One region of the Sporomusa sp. 246TCP1 genome, then DNA from elsewhere that is predicted to be linked to it. Evidence: riboswitches for the same ligand, from Rfam matches in the RefSeq annotation. Region 1 holds a riboswitch; each other region holds the start of a gene.

The links. A riboswitch is a leader RNA that binds a small molecule or an ion and turns the genes downstream of it on or off. The one in region 1 is predicted to bind cyclic di-GMP.
Region 2: another riboswitch for cyclic di-GMP. It lies ahead of AC1ECB_RS11990 (methyl-accepting chemotaxis protein); the one in region 1 lies ahead of AC1ECB_RS00710 (GumC family protein).
Region 3: another riboswitch for cyclic di-GMP. It lies ahead of AC1ECB_RS16065 (HD-GYP domain-containing protein); the one in region 1 lies ahead of AC1ECB_RS00710 (GumC family protein).
Region 4: another riboswitch for cyclic di-GMP. It lies ahead of AC1ECB_RS23640 (sigma-70 family RNA polymerase sigma factor); the one in region 1 lies ahead of AC1ECB_RS00710 (GumC family protein).

The regions. Positions count from the first base shown of each region.
Region 1 is NZ_CM170492.1:143,418-147,470, reverse strand. Features, by position in the region: gene AC1ECB_RS00720 (flippase) at 1-231, opposite strand, end outside; gene AC1ECB_RS00715 (CpsD/CapB family tyrosine-protein kinase) at 319-948, opposite strand; gene AC1ECB_RS00710 (GumC family protein) at 1,031-2,368, opposite strand; cyclic di-GMP riboswitch class I at 2,664-2,749, opposite strand; gene AC1ECB_RS00705 (CsgG/HfaB family protein) at 2,823-3,701, opposite strand; gene AC1ECB_RS00700 (MBL fold metallo-hydrolase) at 3,798-4,053, opposite strand, start outside.
Region 2 is NZ_CM170492.1:2,499,431-2,503,483, forward strand. Features, by position in the region: gene splB (spore photoproduct lyase) at 1-350, opposite strand, end outside; gene AC1ECB_RS11990 (methyl-accepting chemotaxis protein) at 417-2,129, opposite strand; cyclic di-GMP riboswitch class I at 2,286-2,370, opposite strand; gene AC1ECB_RS11995 (glycerate kinase) at 2,423-3,574, opposite strand; gene AC1ECB_RS12000 (4-hydroxy-tetrahydrodipicolinate reductase) at 3,648-4,053, opposite strand, start outside.
Region 3 is NZ_CM170492.1:3,381,809-3,385,861, reverse strand. Features, by position in the region: gene AC1ECB_RS16075 (anaerobic glycerol-3-phosphate dehydrogenase subunit C) at 1-115, shown strand, start outside; gene AC1ECB_RS16070 (glycerol-3-phosphate responsive antiterminator) at 274-888, shown strand; cyclic di-GMP riboswitch class I at 1,636-1,722, shown strand; gene AC1ECB_RS16065 (HD-GYP domain-containing protein) at 2,038-3,090, shown strand; gene AC1ECB_RS16060 (EVE domain-containing protein) at 3,234-3,650, opposite strand; gene AC1ECB_RS16055 (hybrid sensor histidine kinase/response regulator) at 3,740-4,053, opposite strand, start outside.
Region 4 is NZ_CM170492.1:4,975,325-4,979,377, forward strand. Features, by position in the region: gene dhaK (dihydroxyacetone kinase subunit DhaK) at 1-866, opposite strand, end outside; gene AC1ECB_RS23640 (sigma-70 family RNA polymerase sigma factor) at 1,072-1,698, opposite strand; cyclic di-GMP riboswitch class I at 1,824-1,909, opposite strand; gene dnaB (replicative DNA helicase) at 2,106-3,440, opposite strand; gene lonC (Lon family ATP-dependent protease) at 3,539-4,053, opposite strand, start outside.

The sequences.
Region 1 (4,053 bases):
ATGGTTTTGCTTACGAGCCGCTTCGCGTATTCCTACCATCGGCAATCCAAAGGTTGCCAACAAATTAAAATAGCTTATAACAGCAAGCACCACACTGATACCGCCATAAGACTCCGGGCCTAATACCCGCGCCAAATAGATAACCATTATAAACGAAATAACTTGGGTCGAAAGCCTTCCCATCAAGCCTGCACTAAAATTTCCCAATACTGTTTTCGGCATCTGTTTCATATCAATAATTTTCCATCCTACCACCCTTATGGCTAATCTTATACCTCACTAAAAGGAATTATTATTCACCAGTCAATGGCGCATTTATCAATAATCAATCGCATCATTTAGTACTGTACCGATAATATTTGCTTTAGCACCAAGTAACAGTTCCAATACTTTTTTTGCATTTTGAGGTTTTACTGCCCGGCTATCGACGACCAGCACAACACCATCTACTTTTGAAGCTAGAACACAGGCATCTGAAATAACAGCATCCATTTTAATTAAAATAGGCGAGCTGGTAAGAAAAATATAATCCGCCTGAGTACGTAAATAATCTAATAAGACACGTATTTTGGGATTAGACAAGATAGTAACGGATTCTAACGGCAGTGGACCACAGGTCACAACTTTCAAATTGGAAATTCTGGAATCTTGCAAAATGTCTTCCTGAGAGACTTCATTCCGAATGAGATTTGTTAATCCAGTATTCTCCAATCCAAAGATATCATACACGATAGGTGCACGAAGATCGCAATCAACTAAAACCACCTTATACCCTGCATACGCCAGCAGCGTGGCCGAGTTAACGGCAACCATTGCCCCTCCCTCACCAGAATTAGCACTGGTAAATAAAACCGTCTGTACTTTCCCTTGGGGTTTGGCATCGCGGATGCTGGCACACAAAACCCGAAATGATTCTGCAAACGGAGATTGTTCCCTGTCTGAAATCACATAGCGAGCCTGCTTACCTTGTGGCCGCCCACCCTTTCGGGACCGCCTATCCTTTCGGGACCGCCCATCCATTCGTGACCGCTTATCCATGATTTTCACCGTCTGCTTTCCTACTGCCAGTCCAGCTTTGGGAGCGAGATCCCACTTTGGGAATAACACCAATCACTGGCACAGATAAGTAATGCTGCAAATCGGCAACTGTATCAATTGTTTTATAAAAATATTCAACAAAAAATGTAGCCATTGTACCAATAAAAAGTCCCATAATAGCCGCTATACATAAGTTAAACATTTTTTTAGGCTTTACCGGGTCTTCCGGCAACGCTGCCATGTCAATAACTTGCAGGTTAGCCGATTCCATAATTTCACTGATCCGGGCCTCCTCATAGCGTTTCGCTAAGGTGGCATATGCACTTTCAGCAACCGAATAATCAAGCATTAAACGCGCCAACTGAGTTTCTGTTGCGGGAAGATTTGCCAATTCTTTTTCTTCCTGGGAGGTAATGCGTTGTAAATTTGTTCTCTGGGTTTCACCTAAAGATACCTCGCCTATTGCGATGCGTATAAGTTCGGTTTGCAGCCTCTTTTGATTCTCAGCGATGGAAGCCTTAAGATTAACTACACGCGGATGCTCGTCGGTCAAGCTTTTCGACAATCCCGCCAATTCGGCTTCTTGTTCAGCCAAACGGTTCCGATACAACTGCACAACAGGTGTATCGACAATGATATCAGGCGTTTTTTGTTTAGCATACGCTGCTCCCAACACCAATTGATTCTCGGTATCCAATTTTTTTAAGATTGATTGACGTTCCACAAACGCCCTGGCCTGTTCGGTAATAGCAACAATCCGATTGTTTTTTTTATAGTCCACTAATGCTTTTCCCGCTTCATCAAGCTCACGTTTTTTTTCAGCCAAACGATCCCCGATAAAAATTCGAGTTTCTTTACCCTCCGCCCGGGCAATATCCAGCGACATTTCATTAACAGCGACCGCTAACGCGTTTGCCAAATTTTGTGCTTCCTGTGGGGAGCCGGCTAAAACGAAAGTATTCAAAATCTCCGTATCTTTTAAAGGCCGCACCGTAATTCGGTCGATAACAGTTTCATAACGAAGGGACGCCTGTTCATCTGCACCGAGTTTACCAATCGCAGCTTCCACGACCGATCGACTCTTTATTAATTCGGCAAAAGTATACATTTTCTGCCGCGCCAGTTCTTCTGACTGCCACGCTGCCCCGCCAGCATCTGTCACACTTCTTGCAGTCGGTTTTACGCGAATTGTAACTTTTGTCTCATAAGTTGGCGGCATCAAGTTTAATATGATAGCAAGTATTATCGCTATACAAAAACTGGTGTATACCCAGTTTCGGTGGCGCCTTACAATCGATAATAAGCCATGTAAATCTAACTGTTTGTCCATTGAGGCCCCCTGGTTAATCGTTACATTTTTGTGACGACTCGTTAGTTGCCATTACTGCCTGAGTTACATATTGTAAAAATCTGTGTTAATAGCAATATATCTTCTGCTTATCTCTATGCATATTTTATTCTTCACCTTGCTCACCGTCAATATTTTTCGTATTATATCTCAATACCTTATAATTCGACATTGTCTTCAGTTATCCTATATATGTTTTTAATTTCGCATCACAGATTGAAGACTGTATTATCTGGAAAATAAAAATGCCTGGTAACACTCACAAATAACTATTTGTAAGAGCAACCAGGCAGTCGTAGGCATTACGCCGGTAGACCCACGGCTTTGCGTCGCCGCCTTTCAGCGGGTATGCCAAATCCTTTAGTTTCCTAATTATATTTTACCGGTGAATCTATATCTTGTCAATTTGTATTATTCAACCAGCCTTACTTGTTCTTTATGGCAATGTCACTCTCATACCTTGCTCAATACTATCAGAGCTACCGGAAATCACTTCGCAGATAGCAACCTTTTCTTTGACAGAGACTACACGAATTCGAGCCACTTCTGTTACCATTTCATCAAGAGTTTCACCTGTAGTAGGATCTCTCAATATTTTAGCAGAACCCACAACAAATTCCCGACCGACCGTAATACCTTCACGTGACCCTCTGTTAATATATATATTACTATTATTATTCATTACCACAGCACCAGTCCACCTGATCTTAGGCAATTGAGTTTTCATCCATTCTACACCCTGTGTAGCCGCATCTTCAACAGCTTTCCCCAGATTGGTAGCACCATAATTACCAAAGACCGCGCCGCGACCGCCAACAACTATTCCACCTTTTACTGCTTTACCAACAACGCTCTTGGAGGCTAACACTTGTCCGGTACCGGCCTCAACAACATACATCGTGATATTGATTTCAGACTTTGAGTTAGCGCCACCTAGATAAATACCATGAATGCCAAAACCACCTGCCTGACCGCCTGTATCTTGCACATGAGTAATAACTCCTTTTACCAACAGCTGCGCCGGAATTACGTGAGGATTGGAGTTACTTTCATTACTTGCCGCCTGCCGCATATCATTTTCAGCAAGAACAATAAAATTTCCAGACTGGTTGAGTATATCGGTCAAAACAGCACCCCATGCATCGCCCAGATTAAATTGTCCTTTCCAGTTAGCACGATTCTCAAAACTTGATACCACAATAGTGTACTTCAAACCATTATCATTTGCCGACACTGACTGAGGCAGACTACAACTTAGCATAAGCGTAAAAACGCTCAGCCAGAGCAGCCTCCTGTAATGCATAAAAAGTTTCACTTGCATTCCTCCTCCATATTTTGATACCAAACAATTCCACGCAAATACGCAACTTCCTTCTCTTGAAATTTTTTTATTTCCACGCAATCAGTAAGGCTAATATTCGACTACCAGGCCTACACCAACTTCCTTAACATCTGCTACCTGAGCTAACTTGATTTTGGAATCTATATCCGTACAATGACATGCGTGAATAGTACCGATTTCCTGCCTCTTTAAGTATTCAACTGTATTGATTAACTGGCGATGGTTTGGGTTCAAAAGATGAAATCCGCCAATAATATCACATATTCTATCTTCATTACTTACTTTTTTTGCATATTCAATAATATTGCAAATCCCCGAATGGGAA
Region 2 (4,053 bases), 2.4 Mb from region 1:
ATTTGCTCATTGTTGACATATACACGCAAATATGGCTTTTTACCCAGCGTTGTGGCCAAATAACAGTACTCACACATACCGGGACAACTAGTATTTAATGGAAGCTGGTAATGGGCCGATGGCTTGCATGCTGAGAATTTAGTACTTCGACGCACGCCTACAACAAGAGTACGTTTGGCTTCACTAAAAGTCTGCTGTTGGTTTTTCCCCGGAATGCCGGTAACACGGTTATGAGACCCTGTTAACTCAATAGGCACTGATAAATCCAGCAATTTATCATAGATCTTTTTGCCAAGCGGAAATTCTAACGCCTGAGGCTCAAAAAAAGCTCGTTTAGGTACAAAGCGCATATACTTCACTCCTATAACATTTAAGCCTAGTATGCGCAATGCGCAGCGCATTAAGACTAGGTTGACCTAGATTTTAAATTTCCGGATTTCATGTTGTAATTCTTCTGCCATTTTAGCCAGGCTCTGGCTACTAGCTGCAATTTCTTCCATAGATGCTGATTGCTCTTCTGTTGCTGCTGAGACAGTTTGTGTATGTCCAAGCGCCTCGCTGCTTATAGTATCAATTTTATTTACTGCTAAAACAATATGCTGACTATCTGTTGCCATCTGTTGCATATTAGTAGAAATTTCTTTAACTTGTTCAGAAACCTCAGTCACAAGACTGGCGATATTATCAAAAGACTGACCCGCTAAAGTTACCACTTCCGTTCCTCTTTTTACTTCCTTAGTACCGTCAGTCATAGCCGCAACCGCGCTATCTGTTTCAAGTTGTATTTCGCCAATTAAATCGGCTATTTGTTTTGCGGCTTCTTGGGATTGCTCTGCAAGTTTCCTAACTTCTTCTGCAACTACGGCAAAACCTCTACCTTGTTCTCCTGCTCTAGCGGCTTCTATGGCGGCATTTAAAGCAAGCAAATTCGTCTGCCCGGCTATACCAGATATAGTATCAACAATTTGTCCAATTTCCTTAGAGCGCTCTCCTAGCTTCGCGACAACAATTGCGGAATTATTTACTGTTTTTTCTATACTGCTCATTTGTTCGTTAGCCTTGGCGATAGCCCCCAGACCATTTTGTGCCGTTTCAGCTGTTTTGTTTGTAGTGCTTGCCACAACGCTACTGTCCGCAGCCGCTTGTTGGACATTGGCCGACATATGGTTAATTGTAATTGACGTATCATCAATAGCCTTTGATTGTTTTTCTGCTCCACTCGCTACTTCTGCGATTGTTGAAGCTACCTGGGTTGCAGCTTGTGCAGATTGTTCCGCGCTTGCTGTTAACTGTTCGGATGAAGCCGCTAGCTGCTCCGCCGTCTGAGCTACATTTTTTATAAGAATTCGAAGATTTTCAGCCATACTATTAACAGCTTTAGTTAGCTGACCTACCTCATCTTTAGAATCAAAGCTAATGTCCTGTACGTTTAAGTTTCCATTCGCAATCTCTTGCACATTGGCAACTACTGCAGTAAGTGGTTTGGATATTATTGTTGCTACCCACCATCCTAATCCTAAAGCAAGTATCATGGATATTAACGGGATACAAATAAGCATTTTATTAGCAAAAGCAAAATCCAAATCATTCTGAATGTTTATCACATCTGCTGTTTTAGCATCATTTTCTGCAAGTTCGTCACAGAGCTTATTCATAGTATTGAGATGAGGTAAAGCATAATTCCTATAGTATTCGTAGGCATCTAATTTTTGTCCAGTAGATGCTATATCTAAAGATTTTTGGCGTTCGATTCTATATGAGTTTAATGCTTCTTTTATTTGGGAAATTCTTTCTCTTTCGGCCAGATCAAGATTCATTTTTTCATAATTAGCCATTATACCATCATTTTCATCTTTAAGTTTAACAAACTGTTGAGTAAATTTCTGTTCTTGATCTTTACCAATATTTAATAATATCAATTGTACAGTAATAGCTTCTCCAGCTCTAATATTGACTCTAAATGAATTTATCCATTTGATCGGCAGTAAATTATCTTCATAAATTTTAGTCACGTCCGTATTTGCTTTTTGATTAAAGTAGAAACCCGTAAAACCGATTAATCCCATTCCAATAGCCATTATTATAATAAGGCTGATAATTTTTGTTGCTGTGTTTAGATTTTTAAACATGCAGTTCGCGCCTTCTTTCATAGTCAATACCATTTCTTCGTTATACTAGGTCATGAAAACCTTATCAGAAAAAATAATAGGTTGAAACACTACAGCATTTGACCCACTCCTTTCAAAATTAATAGGCTACTAGATTGCATTAGAGTTTCTAACTCAATTTGCAACCTGGCAGCCATAACATTTTTGTCTTAGACCCACGGTTTTGCGTCCTCATTTTTCAATGAGTTTGCTTAACATTCAACTATTTTCATGTAAATTTTACCACCATTTATATGACAAGTCTAGCTAAAATGTTAATTCCGTCCTCCTATTTGCATGCCTGCTTTAACAATATAACAAAGCCTTTCCGCTCCCTTTTCAATTAATTCTGTTCCGCGCTCTATACACTCATCTAAAGACATCGGGCCGGGAACGATACTCATCACTCCGTCAATCCCCTGTTTTAACACCTCTTCATGTCCCTGTCCCAAGCCACCTGAAATACACAATACAGGAACATTATATTTTTTGGCTAATTTAGCCACTCCTACAGGGGCTTTGCCAAAAGCCGTCTGAAAGTCGGTGCGTCCTTCACCAGTGATCACAAATTGAGCCGATTTCACTATCGCTTCAAAGTTAATGGCCTCAAGAACAATTTCCACGCCTGGCCTCAGTTTAGCGTTGGTAAAAAGCAGGAATCCGGCACCAAGTCCACCGGCGGCACCTGCTCCTGGGTATTCTGCTACCTCTTTGTCTGTTGCCTTTTGTGCTTTTCCGGCAAAATGCCGCAAAGCCTCATCAAGCTGGACAACCATTTCCGGGCTAGCGCCTTTTTGCGGCCCATACACAGCAGATGCACCTTTTGGTCCGCACAAAGGGTTATCTACATCACAAGCCACCATGATCTTTGTATCCTTAAGCCGTATGTCAATTCCCGACATGTCGACACAATCCAGGTTGGCTAAAGCGGCTCCTCCGTACGGAAGTTCATGTCCTTTAGCGTCCAGGAATTTTACTCCTAATGCCTGCGCCATACCGCTGCCGCCATCATTAGTAGCACTGCCGCCAATACCAATAATGATTTTTCTTAGACCCCTATCAAGAGCTGCTTTAATTAATTCTCCTGTACCATAGGTAGTAGCAATACGGGGATCTTTCTTATCCTTAGGTACAAGAGGCAAACCTGAGGCAGACGCCATCTCAATAACGGCCGTTTCGCCGTCTCCCACAATACCCCAAAGGGCATCTACCATATCACCAAGCGGTCCGACTACAGGTTTAACTATAATTTGACCGCCAGTAGCCGTTACTAAGGCTTCTACTGTTCCTTCCCCACCATCAGCTATTGGCAGCTTTATGACTTCTGATTCTGGAAAAACTTGACGAATTCCTTTCTCAATGGCATTTGCAGTATCCACTGCTGACACACTACCCTTAAATGAATCTGGTGCAACTACAATGCGCATATCTTACCTAACCCTTTCTTGTATCAGGTCATTTTCTTTTAATTAACTTTAAATGATTATGTCTCAGAGCAATCTAATATACCGGAATATTTTGTCTAAACATCTCTGCAATTATTGTTTCCATAGTATACAGTCCTGGAGGTTGGCCTATAAGACATTTCACTGCAAAAATAGCCCCCTGACCAAAGGCTGCCCTGTTTATGCTTTCATGCTGCAACCGTATAGTCTGATTAGGCATCCCAAAGATGATCTCGTGACGCCCAACAATTCCACCAACACGAATAGAATTTAGGTGTTCTTCCTCATTGAGACCTAGTAAATTCGCAATTCTCTTTGCCGTTCCAGACACTTCGCGTTTTCCTTTAAAATGTTCCTCTACAATTTCAATATCTGCGTGAGGGGCTATTTTTTGCAAAATTTGAGCTGCTACCATCAAAACGTTAATTCCTAACGTAATGTTTGGAGAATATAGTACCTGA
Region 3 (4,053 bases), 2.8 Mb from region 1:
TAAACCGGATATGGTTATTACTGAGTGTGCAACCTGCCGTTTGCAGATTCAGCATGGCACTAAGTATAAGGCTTTACATCCAGTAGAGGTATTTGCTCAAATTTTTTGCAACTAAGCTGAAACATAGCCAAATCAGGCGGAGAGTTTACTCCGCCTGATTTGGCGCTATGTGTGGATATAATAATTTTTTTCTTAATTATTAAAAGGATTATTAGTTATTATCCGGAATTAAGACATAGTAAGTGATTGAAAATTGCGAAAGGAAGAGATGATATGCTTCCTCAAGATAAAATTATGGCTGCACTACAAGTGTGCCCGATTGTTGCTTCACTGCAAAAACCGGAGATGCTTCCTACTGTAATCAATAGTAATGTTCAAATAGTAATGATTTCATCAGGCGATATTTTCAATATTGTTGAAATAAGTCAGCAATTGCGTAAACATAAGAAAATAGTATTGGTTCATGTTGATATGATTGGCGGCATGGCAAGAGATAAGGTTGCCATCAAGTATCTAAAAGAGAAAGCCGACGTAGATGGCATTGTTACTCCTAACGGTCAACTAGTAGCGACAGGTCATAAAGAAGGTCTTGTGACAGCTCAACGTATTTTTGCTCATGATACGCCATCGGTAATCAGTGGAATCAATGCTTTGCGTCAGTCTAAACCAGATTTTATAGAAATTATGCCAGGGGTAGCGGTGTTGAAGGTATATGAACAAATCAGAAAGCATTTTCAGCAACCAATAATTGCTGCCGGTTTAATCAAAAGCACTCAGGATATTAAACAAATACTCAAGGCAGGTGCTGTAGGTGCTGATACAAGTACTACAAGTTTATGGAACTTTTCGGTTGCAAATTTGACAGCAAAACCCCTTTTGACAATATAGAAGCCAAGCAATTACGTGGTTTGTTTGGGAAAAGGCTATCCGACAATTAAGCTTTTTCTTCAACGTAAGCTTGGTGATAGGTAAGAAGTAACGCAACTATATGAGAGCCTTCGGGCTCTCATTCTTTCAAAATATTGGTCGCTGGGCTGCGATGGTATGAAAGCAACTGATGTAGAAATCCTTAACTATTATTTACAAAACTGAGATAAAAGAGAGGCAGACATTACGAGGAAGCAATATAATAGCAATGGTGTGTCGATGGACCTGTCCCCGTGACACTCATGTCCCCGTGACACTCGCGACCGTTATGTTTGAAAGTGTCTTTTTTTGTCATATAATGATTTTGACAGCTTCCTTCCTTGCTGGAGATAGTTTTTTATCGCAGTATACTTCGTAATAGTAAATAATTACCATACTATTCTAATACAGAGAGCAATTATTCGATTAGATAAATTATTTTATCTAATCGAATAATTGACATTTACTGGCATTTGTGATAAGTTTATGTTACATACATTATTATTTTGTAGAAAAACAAAAAAAGCACTGTTTGAGGGCTAAAATGTGCTTTTATGGCAATTATTGAGGTGCTGAGGATTAGAAAATATGTGTTATGTAAAGTAATGCTAGACAAAATGGGACTAATATCCTAGAAACAGAGATTTTAGTCCTAATTAGTACGTTGACTATTAGTTTATCTTGGTGTAAAATTACAACTGAAATTCCGTTAATATACATAATCATACAAAATTTTCTAGGCAAACTTATCGAAAGATGAGGACGCAAAGCTATGGGTCTAAGGACAGATTGGTCTAGGACTGCCAGGTTGCCGATTCGTAAAGAATTGTACATGTTGGCATCAGTCTGTTTATAGATTGGTGCCATTTATTTTCCAAAAATGATTACAAGGAGGACTGCATGAATATAGTAATGGAAAATCTATATATCATTTTAATAGGATTGGTTGCATTTTGTCTGATATTGTCATATTTTTATTCAAAGGCTTATCCCCCAAAAAGTATATTCCAAAATGCAACAGACTATGTCGAAATACGAACTTGGAGGAAGAGACAGAGACCAGCTAACTTTGATCTTAAATAATTATCGATGCTGACTGTTAATAGTCATGTATTACCAGGGGGTCTGCGCATGAATTTAATTTTTACAAAAGATTTAGTTCCTGGCATGTGCACAGGTAGGGATGTGATAGCTGGGGATGGGTTTATAAAATTATTGACCCAGGGAGCTGTTCTCAATCAATCGCAAATAGACAGCCTTCGAAATTGGGGGGTGCCAGCTATTAATATTGATGATTCCACTGAGAAAATGCAGGAGAAAGTAATTGCTGTTCATATGACTAAGACTGAGTTTGCAAAGGGTTATACTGAAACAATTGATAAAATTGTTCATGCATTTAGACATATTAAAAAATTTAGAGAGGTTCCAATTGCCGAAATGCAGGAACTCGTCGATCAAAAAATTATCCTTTTGGCAGAAACAATTGGAGTTTTGGAGCATTTGCATGATATACGATGTTATAGTGAGAATACCTTTAATCACTCCTTACATGTTGCTATAATTACCGGAATTTTGGGTAAGTGGTGCAACTACAAAGGTACTGAGTTGAAAAAACTAATTTTAACCGGCCTGCTCCATGATATTGGCAAACTGATTGTTCCTTTGTCCATACTAAATAAACCAGGACGTTTATCTGATGAAGAATTTGCCGCCGTTAAGAAGCATCCTCAGGATGGCTATCAAGTGCTTAAAGATGCTCGAATTCCTGAGAATATTAAACTCGGAATTTGGCAGCACCATGAACGGATGGATGGTAGCGGATATCCCCTTGGTCTTATCGGCGATGAAATTTGTGCTGAGGCCAAAATTATTTCTATTGCTGATGTCTATGATGCGATAACATCCGATCGGGTATACCGTCGTAAAATGACGCCGTTTGAGGCGCTTGATATATTGGCAGATGACTTGTTTGAAAAGCTTGAACCTGTTTTCTGCTTGACCTTCATGGATAATATGCGGGATTATCTTATAGGGAGCAGTGTGATTTTAAGCAATGGACAAAAAGCAGATATTATTGCCTTTTATGCCAGAGACAGAGGTTTTACCAAGCCAGTTGTCTGTACACAAAATGGCAAACTTTTGGATCTGCAACAAGAAGAATTATGCATTACAGGGGTTGGGTGATAAATAGTATTAATGGCTTGAATGGGAGTGTTAAAGGTGCTGTACTATTTAACAATTGGGATCTTGGTGTTATTTGCCGGTGCAACAATAGCTGGTTATATGGTTATCTATCGACAAGAACGCAAAAAAAACTTGAGGAAATATTACAGGGAATAGTTCTTAGCCATTGAATGTATCAATTCCCAGTGTTCTTGTGTAACAGGCATAACTGAGAGACGTGACTGACGCACAAGATCCCATTTCTGGAAAGTAGCAGTAGCTTTAATTTCTTTTAAAGTTACAGGCCGGTCTAAGGAGTATCGAGGCTCAACATCTACGACAATAAAACGTTTATCGGTTTCATCAGGATCGGGGTAGGGGGGAGAGACTATTTCCGCTACACCGACGATTGCCTTTTCCTTGCCGGTGTGATAAATAAAGATCTGGTCACCTAGTCTCATGTTTTTTATATGTTTTAGTGCGGTAAAATTTTTTACACCATTCCAGCGATCACGCCCCAAGTGTTGCAGATCAGCATAGCTAAAACTTTCCGGTTCGGTTTTGGCAAGCCAGTGGGCCATTTTTCATCACTCTCCTACTAATTTGTAATTAGATATATATTACATGGAAAATTCACTTAAAAGCGGAGGCTATTTTTCTGCCTGTTATTTTAAGGTTTTTTTCTTAAGCTAAAATAAAAGCTGGCTCCTTCATTGACTTTTCCTGTTATCCATGCCGTGCCATGGTGTCGTTTAAGTATTTTTTGGCATATTGCTAACCCAACGCCAGAACCTTCAAATTCATTATTGGAGTGAAGTCTTTGGAATATGTTAAACAATCTGGCTGAATATTTCATATCAAAACCTGCGCCGTTATCTTGAAGTGCAATAATAAATTCAGTATCAGTTTGTGTAGCTGTGACTTTGATAGACGCTTTTGCTTTATGGCGCGTATATTTTAAGGCGTTGGAAAGAATATTTTGTA
Region 4 (4,053 bases), 1.2 Mb from region 1:
GCAATTACGATGTTTTTTTCAGCAAGCATGGCTGCTACCTTGCGATTAACTATATATAGTTCCATGAGTGGCGTGCCGCCTAAGCCATTAACCATTACAGCCACTTCATCGCCAGCATTTAGCTCACTATCACCCAAAATCTTATTAAGTAAATGCTCGGCAGTCTCATCAGCTGTTCGGATGAACTCCCGGTGGGTACCGGGTTCGCCATGAATACCCATACCGATTTCAACTTCATTATCAGGCAGCGTAAAACTAGTTTTGCCTGCCGCCGGTACCGTACATGGCGATAACGCCATTCCCATGGAACGCACATTGGCAATAACCTTTTCTGCTGTTTTTTGTACCTCGGCTAAATTCGCGCCCTGCTCAGCTTTAGCACCGGCAATTTTATGTACAAATACAGTACCGGCAATGCCACGCCGTCCGGTAGTCCAAGTACTATTTTCTACTGCCACATCATCATTAACAACCACTTTGGCCACTTTGACGCCATCTACTGCTGCCATTTCGGCGGCCATTTCAAAATTCATAATGTCACCAGTGTAATTTTTGATGACAAGCAATACTCCTTTCCCGCCATCAACGGCTTTAACAGCCTCATATATTTGATCAGGTGTTGGCGAGGTAAATACAGCACCAGCTACCGCACCATCCAACATCCCGCGCCCTACATAACCGCCGTGAGATGGCTCATGTCCACTGCCGCCGCCTGAAACTAATCCCACTTTACCTTGTACTGGTGAATTGGTGCGCACCAGTACATCAAACCCTGCTACCCGTTTAACATACTGAGGATGAGCCAAAACCAGCCCTTGCAACATTTCCTCTACTACTTGCTCGGCATTGTTAATAACCTTTTTCATTAATCAAAAGCCTCCCCGCAAATTTTACTATCCCGCGTACGGTATACTAAAATTATTGTACTGCAATGCGGCGTTGTAAAGCAAACCATAAAAGATATCTTACGGATAGACAGGCAGACACTTTTGATGAAAAAGTGCCTGCCTATTTGCTACTAATTTAAACTTTGTTCCAGGTACAGCATTACCACCTAAACAAGATTTATCGCTACCCGAGCTTACTAAGCTGCCCGGTTTTCCTGCTATAGTTACCCCTGTCCTTCAACTTCAATGACATTTTGCTGCGAACTCTTTGGATCGCATTATCGACAACCTTTTCCTGTACATTCAGCTTTTTAGCGATTTCGCGTTGCTTATAACCTGCAATATATAGATCTATGACCTGCTTTTCCATGCAGGACAAACTGTGTTCCAGCTCATCCTCAATTCGTTCTACCATTTCTTCTTCGATAATAAGAACAGCTGGGTCTGTTTGCTTGGTATCAATAAATACCGCCTCCAGGCTTATACCGGGTGATTCTGGCACCCCATGCAACGATACAGCTTCATTGAGAAAACAATGCTTTTTGCGATTATACATGGTAACAGCCGATTTGATTGTATTTTTAATAGTAAGTTCTGCTATCATCCGAAACGATTTTCCCCGTTGCTCATCAAAATGGCGCACAGCTTTATATAAGCCAATTAAGCCCCATTGATACAGATCGTGATAATCCCCACCAGGCAAGTAATAGGTTTTGAGATATCGCAAGATCACCTTATTATATTGTCTTGCGATTTTTTCAAACTCTTCATTGTTAACACAGCCATCACTATCAAAACATGACTCAAGCACTCCAGCAACTCCTTGTTATCATTTTTATTTTATTAGACACCTGCTCGTAATACAGTCTGAATTATGCTTAAAATGGGCAACAAAGAAGACAGACTAACGCCTGTCTCTAATTCAACCATACGCTAGTTGGCGGCTTGGCAATCATAGACTCTTCGTCCTTAGACCCATAGCTTTGTGTCTTTGCCTTTCGACAAATTTACCAAATATTTATCTTTATTTCATTATAAAACAGCCGCTTTATCATTTACTGTCGAATTTATGTTCATAAATATATTTTTTTGTTATTTTATTGTTAATTCTCTAAATTCTACTATCTCATATCAGTTTACTACTGCTCTGAAACCGCGGAATCCTACATATTTAGCCATAACTCTCCAATTTAAGACAGCCACATAACAGGGTATGTACTAACCAGGCAATCTGGAGAAATCACTAAATTTTGTAAATTGCTTGTGAAAAAACAGCTGGACACTATCAACAGGACCATTCCGGTGCTTGGCAATGATAACATCGGTAATGTTCTTGTTCTCCGTTTCCGGTTCATAGTAATCTTCACGATAAAGGAAGGCGACAATGTCAGCATCCTGCTCAAGTGAACCTGATTCGCGCAAATCACTGAGCATTGGTTTTTTTACCTGTCTGGATTCTACGCCCCGGCTAAGCTGAGATAAGGCAACAACCGGCACCTTGAGCTCTCGGGCTAAGGCCTTTAGCGATCGGGATATCTCAGAAATTTCCTGTTGGCGGTTTTCACTGCGTGAACTGCCGGTGCCACCTTGCATAAGCTGGAGATAATCAATGATTATAAGCTTTAGATCATGTTCAATTTTGAGTCTGCGGGCTTTGGAGCGCATCTCCATAATGGTAATGCCAGCAGTATCATCAATAAAGATCGGGGCGGCCGCCAAACGGTCAGCAGCCCGCACCAATTTATCCCAGTCGTTATTTTCAAGCTCTCCAATTCGGAGGCGTTGGGCATCAATGGGAGCCTCCGAACAGAGCATCCGCTGTACCAGCTGCTCTTTGGACATTTCCAGACTAAAAAAGGCTACCGCTTGTTTTTCCTTAATAGCAATGTTCTGGGCAATATTAAGAACAAAGGCCGTTTTACCCATACTGGGACGGGCAGCAATTAGGATAAGGTCTGAAGGCTGCAAGCCTGATGTCAGCTTGTCCAGGTCTTTAAAGCCTGTTGCCAAACCAGTAATACCACCTTTAGAGGAATACAGCTCAGAAACCCTGTCAAATACATCAAATATAATATTTTTTATCGACGCGAATTCCTGACCAACCTTGCGCTTGGAGACTTCCAGAATCATCTTCTCCGCCTTATCCATGATGACAGCCACTTCTTCATTGGCTTCGTAACCCATACCAGCTACATAAGTGGCAGTAGTAATAAGCTGCCTTAGCAGTGCTTTTTCTTCGACAATCCGGGCATGATACATGACATTTGCCGCGGTCGGCACACTGTTAGCCAGGGCGGATACATAAGAAATGCCACCGGCAGCCTCCAGCTTTTCATCCCGGCGCAATATCTCAACAACGGTTACCAAATCCACAGCGTCATTTTTATTAAACAACTCCATCATGGAATTATAAATCAGACGATGTGCCTCGCGGTAAAAATCCTCTGGTCTTATGATTTCGGATACCTTCGAAATCGCTTCGCGTTCAATCATCATAGCGCCCAGTACCGACTGCTCAGCTTCAACATTTTGGGGGGGAACGCGGTCAATCATGTAATTTCTCCTCACTTAATAAAAAAAACCACGCTTATCCAGGCATAGTACTACATTGCTTACCTGTTTCAGCGCGACTTTTCCGATATAATAACGTTCTAGGCGCTAGCAACCTCAATTTCATCAAACAAAATTGCCATGGCCTCTTCGACTGTGACAACAGGCCGAATAACAAGCCCCAAATGATTTTCTGGAATATCTGCCTTGTTTTCTTGTGGAATAATCATCGTCGCAATACCGGCTTGTTTGGCACCATAGGCCTTTTCAAATACACCACCAACCGCCTTGACCCGGCCTTGAATAGAGATTTCTCCCGTAATGGCTACGTCCTGGCGAATAGGTTTACCAGTAATGGCGGAAATAATGGCCGAAACTATCGCTGTACCAGCGGACGGACCATCAATGCGACCGCCGCCAATGATATTGACATGCAAATCATAGCTAGCCAGGTCCTGGCCAGTAAGTTTCCTAACAACCGCAGCTGCGTTAAATACCGAGTCTTTGGCCATACTACCGGCCGTATCGTTAAACCGGATACTACCTTTGCCTTTTTCTGCAGGAAATGCTACAGCCTCAATTTCCAACACCGAACCAAGATAACCACTGACCCCAA